One region of the Bacillus sp. MT94 genome, then DNA from elsewhere that is predicted to be linked to it. Evidence: riboswitches for the same ligand, from Rfam matches in the RefSeq annotation. Region 1 holds a riboswitch; the other holds the start of a gene.
What was found. A riboswitch is a leader RNA that binds a small molecule or an ion and turns the genes downstream of it on or off. The one in region 1 is predicted to bind S-adenosylmethionine.
Positions count from the first base shown of each region.

Region 2: linked by a shared signal. The riboswitch ahead of metI (cystathionine gamma-synthase/O-acetylhomoserine thiolyase) and the one ahead of AC1Q51_RS11855 (YezD family protein) in region 1 are both predicted to bind S-adenosylmethionine.

Region 1 covers NZ_JBXAEZ010000003.1:29,533-37,182, forward strand. Annotated here, with positions in the region: gene AC1Q51_RS11815 (NAD(P)-binding protein) at 1-141, opposite strand, end outside; gene AC1Q51_RS11820 (sirohydrochlorin chelatase) at 116-871, opposite strand; gene cobA (uroporphyrinogen-III C-methyltransferase) at 873-1,649, opposite strand; gene AC1Q51_RS11830 (DUF3906 family protein) at 1,734-1,934, opposite strand; gene AC1Q51_RS11835 (nitrite/sulfite reductase) at 1,945-3,567, opposite strand; gene cysC (adenylyl-sulfate kinase) at 3,716-4,327, opposite strand; gene sat (sulfate adenylyltransferase) at 4,340-5,476, opposite strand; gene AC1Q51_RS11850 (phosphoadenylyl-sulfate reductase) at 5,515-6,219, opposite strand; gene AC1Q51_RS11855 (YezD family protein) at 6,307-6,450, opposite strand; SAM riboswitch class I at 6,523-6,631, opposite strand; gene lysA (diaminopimelate decarboxylase) at 6,747-7,650, opposite strand, start outside.
Region 2 covers NZ_JBXAEZ010000002.1:541,943-550,122, forward strand. Annotated here, with positions in the region: gene murG (undecaprenyldiphospho-muramoylpentapeptide beta-N-acetylglucosaminyltransferase) at 1-471, opposite strand, end outside; gene metH (methionine synthase) at 490-3,888, opposite strand; gene AC1Q51_RS08560 (bifunctional homocysteine S-methyltransferase/methylenetetrahydrofolate reductase) at 3,888-5,720, opposite strand; SAM riboswitch class I at 5,791-5,900, opposite strand; SAM riboswitch class I at 6,104-6,214, shown strand; gene metI (cystathionine gamma-synthase/O-acetylhomoserine thiolyase) at 6,309-7,421, shown strand; gene metC (cystathionine beta-lyase) at 7,418-8,180, shown strand, end outside.

The DNA of each region.
Region 1 (7,650 bases):
TAAATTCGCATCTAATTCTGGACTGATCACAACTATATCCGCACCTTGTTTGAGTAAAGGAATAATTTTAAATCCTGCAACTTTTCCCCCACCAATAACAACAACGCGTTTCTCATTAACTCGCACTGTAAGTGGATACATACTGATCTCCTTTCAATAACTCCGTCGTTTTCTGAATTAACATATCTTGTAACGCTTCATTCTTCCCTAAATATGGACTGATTTTTATCTCTTCCAATGCATATTGGCGCACTTCTTTCTCAATATGTTTCATAAGTAAACCTGTAAATAACAAATAAGGTAGCACAACGATGTTCTCCACTTCCCGTTCTACAACTTCCTTCAATTTCCTCTCAAATTTCGGCTCCGCAGCCGCTAAATAACAAACCTCAACTTTTTTAATTTTCTCCTCAGCTTGAAATAAAGAGGCGATCCATTTTATATCTTGTAATACTTCAGGATCACTACTTCCTCTTGCAACGAGCAGAAGGGTCACTTCAGCCTTCCCTTCCTTTTCAATACCACTTCCGTTATATACTGATTTGATCAGTGTTTCTGATACACCAAACGGATTACCATAAGTCACTTTAACATTCGGATATTGATTCTTGAGCTTTACCAATTCAAATGGAATATCTTTCTTCACATGACCTGCCGCTAATAAAAAAACAGGGATGGAAATAATCTCCGTGGCCCCACGCTTCACACATGTACGAAAACCATCTTCAATAGAAGGATTCGCTAACTCTAAAAAACAAACTTCTTGAATATTCGCTTCTATACGACTCATACACGATGTAATAAATTGAATCGCCTCTTCTTTCGCTGTCTTCAAACGACTTCCATGACATATATATAAGACGGCTTTCATTTTACAACACTCCACTTACTTGATAAGCATTTTCCGTTTGCTTCTCAAACCAATGGATTTTTTCTCTAAAACGGACAACTTCTCCAATTACAATCATGCTCGGATTTTGAATTTGCTCTTTTTTCGCAACATCTACAATTGTTCCTAATGTCCCAACAACTGTACGTTGCATAGACGTCGTCCCCTGCTCAATAATAGCAGCTGGCGTACTTTTATCTTTTCCATGCTTCATAAGTTGCTCACATATGTAGGGCAAATTACTAACCCCCATATATATCGCTAAAGTCTCTACACCTTTCGCTAAACTTTCCCATTTCACTTCTTCTTCAGCACCTTCTTTCCTATGCCCAGTCACAATAGCAAAACTTGCACTTGCATCACGGTGCGTCACTGGAATACCAGCATAAGCAGGTGCAGCTATTCCAGACGAAATACCTGGGACGATTTCAAATGATACACCTTGCTTTGCTAATGCTTCCGCTTCTTCTCCCCCTCTACCAAATACAAATGGATCGCCGCCCTTAAGTCTCGTTACAACTTTCCCTTTTTTCGCATACTTAATAAGAAATGTATTAATTGTTTCTTGCTTCATCGTGTGATAATTCGGGAGTTTCCCGCAATAAATTAAATCCGCATCAGGCTTTGCGTGTGAAAGCAGCTCTTTATTCACAAGGCGATCGTATAAAATAACATCTGCCTTCTCAATACATTTCAACCCTTTAACAGTAATTAAATCTGGATCGCCAGGACCCGCTCCAACAATATAAACCTTCCCCATCATCTCTCCTCATTTCTACTATTAAAATGAAACTTCCATTCGTATATAAGAATGGAAGTTTTTATTTTTTCGTATTACTAATCTCTACTCATGAATAACAAATGCTGCACCTTTTCGAATCTTCTTTTTTTCAAACAAAGAAATCTCTTTTACCTCCGGCAACGGTAAAAAATGTTTTTCAAGCTCAATCTCCGCAAGCTTAAATGCCTGTTCTTCACTTTGAGCAACAACAACAATCGGAACAATATCACTCACTAATACAGCTTCAAATCGATATAAATCCATATTGTCCCCCCTAAGACGCTATGACTTCTTCTAACACGTTATTTAACGCTATTTGTAATGTGTCTACACCAACACGACCTACAAAATCATAAAATGTTTCGGCTGGTAATTTATTCTCTTTGAAATAACTTATAAATGATGCGAGTACATCAGGTAAATCCTCGCCATCTATTTTTCCTTTTAACTTTTGATTGTAGGCACCGCCATCTAACAACGTTCCACCTACATATATCTCAAATGCTTCAACAATTCCCTTTTCCTTCGTTTTCATTTTCACCCCTTGTAACCCAATGTCAGCAATTTGACGTTGACCACATGAATTAGGGCAGCCTACCATATGAATTCGAACTGGAACATCGAGTGCAATTTGTGTATCTAAGTATTCTGCAATTTTTCGTAATCTTTCTTTCGTTTCTACTAGTGCAAGATTACAATATTCAATACCGGTACATGAAACCGCATGACCAATAAATGATTTTGGGCTTGCAGATATCGCTTCAAACAACGGTTCACTAAGTAATCCTTTTACATTTTCCGGAGGAACGTTCGGAATAATGAAATTTTGTGAATTACATGTACGAATTTGTCCATTTCCATATTGCTTTGCGATTCTTGCAATCTCAAACATTTCTTCTGCATGTAAACGACCTACCGGTACATTAAAACCTACATATTTTAACCCCTCTTGTTTTTGGTCTTGAACACCATAAAAATAGCCTGCATTCCATCCTTTGAGTGCACTTTCCCCTTTACTTTGTAAAGGCCTTGTATACTCTATTAGTTTCTCTTTAAATTTCTCTGCTCCCCAGTCCGCAACAAGAAATTTCAAACGGGCTAAATGACGTTTCTCACGATATCCAAAATCACGGAATATAGTAGCAATCGCAATTGCCACTGCCTTCACTTCTTCTGGTAAAACGAACACATCTAATTCATCAGCTAAATATGGACGGGCTGATAATCCTCCGCCTACTTTTATATGAAAACCAACTTTTTTATCACCATCTATTTCTTTCGTAGCAGGTGTAAATGCAACACAGTTAATCTCTGCGTTTGCTGAGTTATAAATATTAGAACTAATAGACATTTTAAATTTACGTGGCAAATTAGAAAACTCTTCATTATGTTGGAAATAGTCATATACCTCTTTCACAATATGTGTCGTATCAAATAGTTCATTTGCATCAATTCCAGCAAGCGGATTACCTGTAATATTCCGCGTTATATCACCACAAGCCCCCGCTGAAGATAATCCAACTCTTGCTAATCTTTTAAAAATATCTGGTATTTGCTGAATTTCTAACCAGTGAAACTGAATCGCCTGTCTCGTAGTAATATCTATTACATCACGTCCATAATCCTCAGCGATAGAAGCAAGTACTTCTGCCTGCGCATTTGTAATAATCCCTGACGGAATATTTACCCGCATCATAAAATAACCAGCTTCTTTTGGACGTTGTAAATACAATCCTGCCCATTTAAAGGCATCCCACTCTTCTTTCGGAATAGATTCAAATCCATTTTCCGCATAGTAAGGAATATCATTAAAAATTTCTAATCCATCTTTTTCTAATTTATTTTTCTCCGTTTGATTTAGTTTTTCATTGTTAGCCCATACTTTTTCATAACTCATTTTTAAATCCCCCTATATAAAGTGAAACTTTAATCAGTAGAGTTTTGTTCATCCCACGCTGATTATTAGCCTTAACCAATCGGGTATTTACGGGCAGCCCGACCCCCACCTAACTTCCTTGCCCCAACCGAACTTTGAGGTAGGAATTTTACTTCCCGGCAAATAGCGGGATAAAACTACGCTCTTGTAAGTACTGCACGATTTGTTCTGCACATTCTTCAATAGAATATTTGTGCGTTTCTACAATTAATTCTGCTTGCTCTGGCTCTTCATAAGGCGAATCAATACCTGTGAAATCCTTAATATCACCTTTTCTTGCCTTTTTATAAAGCCCTTTCGGATCACGTTTCTCACACTCTTCAATCGGACACTTCACAAAAATTTCAATAAATTCATCTGCCGCTAATAAATCTCTTACCTGTTTGCGGTCTACTCGAAATGGTGAAATAAATGCTGTAAGGACAACTGTTCCTTGATCTACAAATAACTTTGCCACTTCGCCAATACGTCTTATATTTTCCATGCGATCACTTTCAGAAAATCCTAAGTCTTTATTTAAACCGTGGCGAATGTTATCCCCATCCAGCACATAATTTCCAATATTCTTTTCAAACAGTTTACGAGCGACCGCATTCGCTACTGTAGATTTACCCGAAGCTGATAAACCAGTAAACCAAATTACAAAACTGTGATGTCCATTCTTCACTCTTCTCTCATCTTTTGAAACCGAAGCTGTATGCCAAGTAATATTCGTATCCATCTCGTTCTCTCCCTATTCTGTTACTACTTCTTTTTTTAAACCTTTAATTAGCACTTCTACTACTTCTTTACGACTAAATGTACTTGGCGGAATCTCACCGTTTCTTAATAATTCTCTTACTTTCGTACCTGATAAAATAACATGATCTTCTTTTCCGTGCGGACATGTTTTTGTTGAAGCCATCGCTTCACATTTCGTGCAGTAAAAACTATGTTCAAAGAATAGTGGTGTAATGCCTAACTCTTCTATCGTAAAATCCGTGAAGATTTCTTGCGCTTCGTATGTTCCGTAATAATCTCCTACTCCGGCATGATCACGTCCTACAATAAAGTGGGTACATCCAAAATTCTTTCTTACTAACGCATGAAATATCGCTTCTCTTGGTCCTGCGTAACGCATTGCAGCAGGAAATACACTTAAAAAGACACGATTTTTCGGATAATAGTTTTGAAGGAGTACTTCATAGCTTTCCATTCTTACATCAGCAGGAATATCATCCGATTTCGTTTCTCCAACGAGTGGATTTAAAAAGAGACCATCTACAATTTCAAGAGCAGATTTTTGAATATACTCATGGGCACGATGTACCGGGTTTCTCGTTTGAAATCCGACTACTGTTTTCCACCCACGTTTTTTAAATTCTTCTCTCGTTTCAATTGGGTCTAAATGATAAGAAGGAAATTGATTATTTTCAAAGCGTTTTGTTAGAATAATAGTTCCTCCAACGTAAACGTTTGGTCGTTCATATAATTTTTTCACTCCTGGATGAGCCTCATCCGTTGTTTTATATACAAGTAACGCTTCTTTTTCTTTATCTGGTACGAAAATATCTTCTATTTGAATAGCACCATATATATTTCCATTGTTGACAAGCTTTACTTCCTCTCCGGTCTTCAGGCTTTCTGCGACTTCTTCTGTTACCGGTAATGTAATTGGTATACTCCACACACTACCATTTGCTAAACGAAGCGTTTCTACGACTGAATCATAATCTTCCTTCCCCAAAAAACCAGTAAGCGGGCTATATCCACCTGTCGCCAATAGTTCTAAATCACTTAAAGCAATGTTGTCTAATTTAATTTCTTTTTCAATTTGTGATATATCATATGTCTCATCTATACGGTTTACTAATTCGTTTACTGTGCTCATTTTCTATATCCCCTCTTAGCTTTATTTCAAGATTCATCTTATTGATAATGAAGACCACATTCGGTTTTCACTTTCCCAGCCCATCTACCATCTCTTGAATCGCCACCATTCCCTACAGGTAAAGTACATTTCTCACACCCAATACTTGGATAGCCAACATCATGCAACGGGTTATACGGCAAGCTATGTTTGTATACATATCGCCAAACTTCTTTCCACGTCCAATGAATGAGTGGACAAACTTTAATAGATTGAAAACGATGATCTTGATTTATAAACTTTGTATGCTTACGTGTTTCTGATTGTTCCCTTCTTAAGCCCGATATCCATGCTTTTTCCACGACTAATGATTTTTCTAAAGGTAAAATTTTTCTAATCTTACAACAAAGATTCGGATTGCTCTCCCACAGTTTTTCACCATGCAACTTCGCCTGTTCATCAAGTGTAAGTTCTGGCTGCTTTTCTATAATATTCAATGAAGGAAATCGTTCCCTCACTCTTTGAATTAATTCATATGTTTCTTGAAAATGAACACTTGTATCCAAAAATACAACTTTAGCAGATGGATTTACTTGGTTTATAAGGTGCAGCAATACCATACCTTCCACCCCAAAGCTACATGCGTAGACGATTTCATCTTTATACTCTTCATAAGCCCAATTTAATACTGATAACGCGCCTTTTGTTTCATCTTCTTCCGAAAACGAAACAACATTTTCTTCCCACGTTTCATACGTCAACATGTTTTTTCCCCCTGTAAAAGCAAAAAGACGGTTTTAACCTAATGAAAATAGGTTAAAACCGCCTCTAGTTTTTCTAGTCAGCGCTTTTCACTTTAAACGTACTTTTTCACTTTTCTCTAACTGAATTACTTTTCCATCTTGCACAACAATTGTAATTGAGCCATATTTCATATCAGCAAGCATCGCTTCAATCTTCTCGGATACTTCATCAAAATGTTCCCGTACACCCACGCGAACAGCCCCCCTTTTTATTCATAAAAAAAATCTTTCCCATTTCGAAAAGACTGTTCGGTAATATATTTTACCTTATCTTTCAAAATGGATTCCATTTTGCTGGATTTAGCACCTTGCTTTCTATAAGCAGGTTGCCGAGCTTCTTCGGGCCAGTTCCCTCCGCTTCTCTTGATAAGCTTTGTATTTGTATTTTATCACAATTCTGATTTTTTTCAATCCTAGTTTTCCGATATATTTTAATTATTTTATTTTACAAAAAAGGAATTGCCCATCCGAACAACTCCTTTTTCTATTTAAACAAGCTCTTTAATACGTATGCGATCGTTCCCAATAATATTTTCATATGTTTCGCGTTCCACAACTACTTGCGATGTTCCGCCTTTTGCAAAGACAACGGCTGGTCTTCGAATCCGATTGTAATTATTCGCCATCGAGTACCCGTAGGCTCCTGTACAGGAAACTGCTAGTAAATCAGCAGAAGCGACTTTCGGTAAATGAATATCCCAAATCAACATATCTCCGCTCTCACAACATTTCCCCGCAATCGAAACGAGTTCCTCATTCTCATCATTCCCTCGATTCGCTAACATTGCTTCATAACGCGCACTATATAAAGCAGGTCTTAAATTATCTGTCATTCCACCATCGACTGATACATATTTCCGAATACCAGGAATATCTTTCACAGATCCAACTGTATAAATTGTTGTCCCAGCATCACCTACAATGCTACGGCCTGGTTCAATCCATATTTCTGGCAATGGATATTCACATACAGTAAATTGTTCTCTCACTGCACTTGTTACAGCTCGCACATATGTCTCAAGAGTTAACGGTGTATCCGACTCTGTGTAGCGTATTCCAAATCCCCCGCCTACATTTAACACTTTTACTACATAGTTTGTTTGCTCTCTCACTTCTTCTAAAAATTGGCGAAGAACTTCAATCGCTCGAACAAAGCCAGCTGTTTCAAATATTTGCGATCCGATATGTGAATGAATCCCTAGCACATTATAATTAGATTTTTGTAAAGCAAATCCAATTGCCTGCATCGCTTGACCGTTTGAAACGCCAAATCCAAATTTCGAATCATCTTGGCCTGTTGTAATATATTCATGTGTGTGCGCCTCTACTCCAGGCGTTACACGAATTAATATGTTCACAAACTTTCCATGTTGCATCGCTAAATCGTGTAAA
Region 2 (8,180 bases), on a different contig from region 1:
TATTACTTTTTCTCTCGGTAAATGTTTCGCCGCTTCTTCAAATGTAACAAATATTTTCGAAGCAAAACGAAGCGCAATTTTATTTGCTAGTCCTGGCGTCATATCAGATTCATGTAATAAAACTGGTACTCTATTTAGCCATCCTCCAATTACGACTGGTACGGATACGAAACCGCCTTTTGAAAAAATCACATCTGGTTTTAGTTTTCGAATTCTTACATATGCATCCATAACCCCCTTCATTACAAGAAAAGGATCTTTTATATTTTTTAAATCAAAATAACGACGTAGCTTTCCACTCGAAATACTATAGTAGGGAATGCCTTCCTTTTCTATAATCGTTTTCTCAATACCTTGGTGAGAACCAATATAAGAGATATCCCAGTTGTCTTCCTGTAAATATGGGATAATGGCTAAATTAGGTGTTACATGTCCTGCCGAACCGCCACCTGTAAAGACTATTTTCTTCATACGTCTCCCCCTTCTAGACTATAATACACTAAAATATCTTGCCTCAGGGTGAGAAAATACCATAGCCGTTACGGACGCTTCTGGCTCCATCATGAATCCTTCTGTTAATGAAATACCTATTTCCTCTGGATGAATTAAGCGAAATAGCTTTTCTTGATCTGCAAGTTCTGGACACGCCGGATAACCAAATGACACGCGTATTCCTCTATATTTCGTACGGAAACGTTCTTCCATCGTCAGTTCAGGTGAGTCTGGAATGCCCCAGCGGTCACGAATGAGCATATGTGTTTTTTCAGCAAGTCCTTCTGCTAATTCAAGCGCTAACGATTGAATGGCATGACTACGTAAGTAATCACCTTTCGCCTTCCACTCTTCAGCAATGTCCCGAACTCCTTCCCCAACCGTAACAGATAAGAAAGCAACATAGTCCATCTCATCTCCAATTGGGCGCAAATAATCGCCTAAAGTACGATAGGGAGCCTTTCCTTGTCTAGGGAATGTGAAACGCTCTATAACACGCGTATGATCTTCTGGATCATATATTACAATGTTTTGTCCGTCGCTTTGCGCTGGGAAAAATTGATACACTGCTTTCGGCTTTAACCAAGATTGTCCTTCCTGCAATAATTCATCTATTAAATCATTTAATTCATGGGCTCTCTTATCTCCCTCTTTCAAAAGCTTCTTCACATTTCCTTTTAATCCAAGGTGATGCCCAAGTAGCATTTGTCTATTTAAAAATGGAGCGAGATGAAGAGCCGGAATATCACGTAATACAATTCGTTTTGTTGAATCAGGCACCATAACCTCAGCCTTCGGTAATGGCTCAATTACTGCTGGAATTTCTACTTTCTTCTCCTCTTTTTTTACGATATGAAGATGACGTTCTTTTTTATCCTGTTTCATCTTCTCACGCTCTTCTTCTTTTTGAAGCTTATTAATAATATCGAGCCCCGTCATCGCATCACTCGCATAACAAACGAGCCCTTTATATGATGGTGAAATCCGATTATCTGTAAACTTTCTCGTTAACGCTGCACCACCTACAACAATGGGAACATCAATATTTGCTGCTTTTAAATCTTCAGCAGTCGTTACCATTTGTTGCGCTGATTTTACTAATAAACCTGAAAGGCCTATAATGTCCGGCTTCTTTTCTTGTACTTCTTGAACAATTCGATCCGAACGTACATTAATTCCTAAATTAATAATCTCATATCCGTTATTCGCTAAAATAATTTCAACGAGATTTTTCCCAATATCATGCACATCACCTTTTACAGTTGCTAATAATACTTTCCCTTTTTTTGCACTATCGCTAGATTCCATATGTGGCTCTAAATAACTTACAGCAGCTTTCATACTTTCGGCACTTTGCAATACTTCAGCAACAATAAGTTCATTATTATTAAATAGTCGTCCTACCTCATCCATCCCTGTCATAAGCGGACCGTTAATAATATCAAGAGGTTTTCTTCCTTCTTCAAGTGCAAGACTTAAATCCTCGTGTAATCCTTGTTTCGTACCTTCTACAATATAATTTGCTAGTCGTTCATCTAGCGTTAACGTTTCTTGCACAACGACATCTTTCTTTTTAGCGACTCGGTAAAAGTTTGTAAATTCTTCTAACGTCTCTTTCGTCGTTTCAAACAGTAATGCATCTGCAAGGTGTTTTTCTTCCTCTGGAATCGACGCATAGCGTTCTAATTTTTCCGTATTAACAATCGCGTAATCTAATCCAGCCTTCGTAGCATGATATAAAAAGACGGAATTCAATACTTCACGTCCAGCCGGTGGTAAACCAAATGATATGTTACTTACACCTAAAATCGTTAAACACTCTGGTAACGCTTCTTTAATAAGGCGAATGCCCTCTATAGTCGCTGCCGCTGAACCAATATATTCTTCATCACCTGTCCCTACTGGAAACACAAGTGCATCAAAAATAATATCTGACGGGCGTATCCCATATTTCGTCGTTAATAATTCGTAACTTCTTTTTGCAATTTCTAATTTTCTTTCAGCACTTACTGCCATACCATCTTCATCGATTGTACCAACTACAATTGCAGCACCATACTTACGAAGAAGCGGTGTTACCTTTTCAAAACGCTCTTCTCCATCTTCTAAATTAATAGAGTTGATAACAGCTTTTCCTTGAATATAAGTAAGTGCTCTTGCCATAACATTTTCATCCGTTGAATCAATCATAATCGGTACTTTTAACACTTTCGTAACTTCTGTCAAAAATTTCTCCATATCTTCTATTTCATCACGATCAGGATCTGCCATACAAATATCAATAATATGAGCATTTTTCTTCACTTGCGCTCTTGCCACTTCAGCAGCCTCTTCAAATTTCCCTTCTGCTACTAATCGTTTAAATTTACGTGATCCAATAACATTCGTTCTTTCACCTACAAATAACGGTCTCATAGACTCATCATATTGCAGTGCCTCTAATCCACTAATTCCATGTCCTTCTCTCTCATGATGGTCACGAGGCTTAAGAGATGCTAGTGCTTCTTTCATTGCTTTTATATGTTCTGGTGTCGTGCCACAACAACCACCGATAATATTAACCCATCCTTCTTCAGCAAATTGCTTCACCTTTTTAGCGAGAGAAGATGGAGACTCATGGTAATGTCCATCTTCATCAGGAAGACCTGCATTTGGATAACAAGAAATGTAACACTCCGATAAATCAGATAGTGAACGAATATGGTCCCTCATAAACTCCGGACCAGTCGCACAATTTAACCCAACAGATAATGGTTTCATATGTTCTACTGATAAATAAAAAGCTTCAATTGTTTGCCCAGCCAGAGTCGTTCCCATTGGCTCAATCGTTCCTGAAATCATAATAGGAACCGTTTTTTTCAGTTCTTCAAAAGCAGCTTGAATTCCAATATAAGCTGCTTTCACGTTACGCATATCTTGACTCGTCTCAACGAGTAATACATCAACTTCTCCTTTTAATAATCCTCGTGCCTGCCTTGTATAAGCCTCAATCAATTCTTCAAAAGTCACACCACCAGTAACACTAATTGCTTTCGTTGTTGGTCCCATCGCTCCCGCAACATATACTTCCTTACCGCTTTCTTTAACAGCTTGCTTCGCCAAAAGTGCTGCCTTTTCATTTAGTTCTTCATCTAAATGAGACAGCTCATAATCACTTAGTACAATATTCGTTGCCCCAAATGTATTTGTTTCAATAATATCCGCTCCAGCTTCAATATAAGCTTTATGAATCTTTAAAATAACGTCTGGTCTTGTTTCTACTAAATATTCATTACAGCCCTCGTACTCTTCTCCTCCGAAATCTTCAGCAGTTAAATCCTCTTGCTGAATCATTGTTCCCATTGCACCATCTAATATTAAAATGCTATTTTGTAATTTTTCTTCTATACACTTCATCAATTAATACCTTCTTTCACTTCTTGCTTTTCTCTTACATATTTAACAAGATGTTCTGTAATTTCATATTTTAAAAATGGTGTAATAAGATAAATACCATTAAAATATTTCATCGCTGCGTCGATCAATTCTTGCGAAATGCGAATCCCTTCCTCAATTGCCGCCTCTTTCGTTTCGTCTCCATCCATTCTCTCTCTTATTTCTTCTGGAAGAGTAATACCCGGTACCTCAAAATGAAGAAAATCTGCATTCCGCTTACTTACTAACGGCATAATTCCAATAAAAATAGGTTGTTCCAAATGCTTTGTCGCTTCATACACTTCTTCAATTAACGCGATATCGTAAATTGGCTGAGTTAAAAAATATTCCGCTCCAGCATCTATTTTTCGTTCCATTCGCTTAACCGCTGCTTTTAAGTGCCTCACGTGAGGATTAAATGCGCCGCCTACAGAAAACCTTGTCGCCGGTCCAATTGATTTCCCTAAAATTGAACGTCCATCGTTCATTTCTTTAATCATTTTAATGAGCTCAATAGAGGACAAATCGTATACAGAAGTTGCACCAGGAAAATCACCAACGCGCGCTGGATCACCAGTTAAAGCTAACACTTCTTCCATCCCTAACGCCGATAAACCTAACAAATGAGATTGTAGTCCAATGACGTTATGATCCCTACACGTTAAATGTGTCAATACCGGGATATCATGCTTCGTTAATAACGCACCCATTGCCATATTAGAAATACGAGGCGATGCTAATGAATTATCTGCTAGAGTAATAGCATCTGCTCCCGCTCTTTTTAAAGCTCTTGCTCCTTCAAAAAACCGCTGTGTATCTAACGTTTTCGGTGGATCTAATTCCACTACAACTGTCGTTTGTTTTTTCGCTTTCTCTGCTAGAGTGACGTGAGCCTTCGAACGTTTCTCATGCGTATGAACAACTTTCGGCCTTTGAATGGTGTCTTTTTCTATTACAGGTGTAACATTCGCAACAGCGTGCTTCATACTTTGAATATGTTCTGGAGTCGTACCACAACAACCACCTAATAACCGAATACCTTGCTCAATAAATCTCGGCGTCATCGCCTCAAAATAAGCTGGGCTTCCCTCATATACGTAACGTCCCTCCACATAATTCGGGAGACCTGCATTTGGGTATGCTGATAAATAGCCATTTTGCGGAATCGATATCATTTTGAAAGCCTCCGTCATATGAAGCGGCCCTAGTTGACAATTTAATCCAACAACATTTGCACCGTAATCTATAAGTTGCTTTAATATTTCATTGACATCATTTCCATTTTGAGTCGTACCTGCTTCATGTAACGCTAATTGAGCAACAATTGGAATGTTCGTTTGCTTACGCAATACTTTAACAGCATGAAGTAATTCAAATTCATCGTAAAAAGTTTCTAATAGTAATCCATCAACCTGTTCTTCTAGTAAAGCCCCTGCCTGTTCAAGTAGCATAAACTCCCTTTCCATATCAGTCGTTGTAACGGCTCCGATATGTTTCATACCACCAATTGTTCCTAAAATTGCATTTTTATCTGTCACAGATGCTTTCGCCAGTTTTACTGCCGCTCTATTAATTTCTGTAACTTGATTTTCTAAGCCGTACATACGTAATTTCGCCTCATTTGCTCCATACGTATTCGTTTGAATTACATCTGCTCCAGCAGCTACATATTGTTTATGAATCGATATAATTAAGTCTGGATCAGATACATTCAATTCTTCAAAGCTACTTTGCAAGCCATGTGAATGCAATAACGTCCCAACCGCACCATCACCTATTACAATTCCTTTTGATAATAAATCTAGTAATTTCACGAATCTCCCTCATTTCTATCAATATAAAAACCCCCTCTTCACTTTGAAGAGGGGGACATAATCGTTCCTCCTCTTATTATGCAAAACATTCGTTTTGCAGGTATTAGCACCGTTTCAAACATTTCGTTTGAAGGTTGCCGGGTTTCACAGGGCCTTTCCCTCCACCGCTCTCAATAAGAGTTGTCTTTATTATTTTATTTATGTAGCTAAAAGGAAATGCGTTCCCCTTTTAACAATGTTTGTTAATTTTTTAATAAATTTAGCATGCACAAAAGTAAAAGTCAATGACACTTGCGGAAAAATAAAAATTTTTCAAAATAAAGTTGCAATTCAATTATCTTTTGTTGTAAAGTTAAAAACATAATAAAAATTTCATACGAACATTCTTATCTAGAGAGGTAGAGGGACTGGCCCTGTGACGCCTCAGCAACCATTAACATTTTGTTAATAAGGTGCTAATTCCAGCAAATTGTGAAAGATTTGACAGATGAGAAGAAGACTCTATTCAAACCGAAAGCCTTCTTCTTAGAAGGCTTTTTTTATTTTATATTCACTTAATGTTTCAATTTAAAAAGGAGGAATTTTCACATGTCAACAATCGAAACAAAACTAGCACAAATCGGCAATCGCAGTGAAACTACAACTGGAACGGTTAATCCACCAGTTTATTTCTCAACCGCTTATCGTCATGAAGGAATTGGTAAATCTACTGGCTTTGACTATTCACGAACTGGCAATCCAACTCGAGGTCTTTTAGAACAGGCAATCGCAGACTTAGAATATGGCGAACAAGGTTATGCCTGTAGTTCAGGGATGGCGGCTGTTCTCCTCGTCCTTTCTCTATTCCGCTCTGGAGACGAACTTATTGTATCTGAAGATTTATACGGTGGAACGTATCGATTATTTTCTGAACATGAAAAAAAGTGGAATGTTCGATGTAGATACGTAAATACACAGTCTATTAAACAAATTGAGCAAGCTATCACAACTGAAACGAAGGCTATTTTCATAGAAACTCCAACTAATCCATTAATGCAAGTTACTGATATTGCTGCTGTCGCAACTGTAGCGAAAAGGCACGGACTACTTCTTATTGTAGACAACACATTCTACACACCTTATATACAGCAACCATTAACAGAAGGTGCTGACATTGTACTTCACAGCGCAACGAAATATTTAGGGGGACATAACGATGTACTAAGCGGACTTGTCGTTGCAAAAGGAAAGGAACTTTGTGAAGAAATCGCTCATTATCATAATGCATCAGGTGCAGTTTTAAGCCCATTTGACTCATGGTTACTAATTCGCGGTATGAAAACGTTAGCGCTTCGCATGAGACAGCATGAAGAAAATGCGAAAGCAGTTGTTGCATATTTAAATGATGAAGACGGGGTGACAGATGTATTTTATCCTGGAAGAGGCGGCATGATTTCATTTCGCCTTAAAGATGAAGCTTGGATTAATCCATTCTTACAATCTTTATCCTTAATTACATTTGCCGAAAGTCTTGGTGGTGTAGAAAGTTTAATGACTTATCCAGCAACGCAAACACATGCTGATATTCCTGAAGAAATTAGAACAGCAAACGGTGTATGTAATCGTCTTCTTCGATTCTCCGTTGGCATTGAAAATAGTAACGATTTAATTCAAGACTTAAAGCAAGCCATTAAACTTGTAAAAGAAGGTGTAAGAATATGAGTTATTCTATAGATACACTCTTACTACACAACCAATATAAACATGACTCGCAAACAGGAGCTGTGAACGTTCCTATCTATAACACATCAACTTTTCACCAGTTTGATGTAGATACGTTCGGAAAATATGACTATAGCAGGTCAGGAAATCCAACTCGTGAAGCTCTTGAAGATATCATTGCTTTATTAGAAGGTGGAACAAAGGGATTCGCCTTTGCATCAGGCATTGCAGCGATTTCCACTGCATTCCTCCTTCTTTCACAAGGTGATCACGTACTCATTTCAGAAGATGTATACGGAGGAACTTACCGAGTGATAACTGAGGTACTCTCCCGTTACGGTGTTTCACATACATTTGTTGATATGACCAATTTAGAAGAAATAAAACAAAGCATTAAACCAAATACAAAGCTCTTTTATGTAGAAACACCTTCTAATCCACTTTTAAAGGTGACAGATATTCGCGAGGTTTCTAAACTTGCAAAATCTATTGGGGCTCTTACTTTTGTTGATAATACATTTTTGACACCACTATTCCAAAAACCACTTGAACTTGGAGCTGATGTTGTTCTTCATAGTGCCACAAAATTTATTGCTGGGCATAGTGATGTTACTGCCGGATTAGCAGTAGTAAAAGATGCAGAACTCGCTCAAAAGCTTGGATTTTTACAAAATGCATTCGGTGCTATTTTAGGACCTCAAGATTGTTCTCTCGTACTTCGCGGTCTAAAAACATTACATGTACGCCTCGAGCATTCAG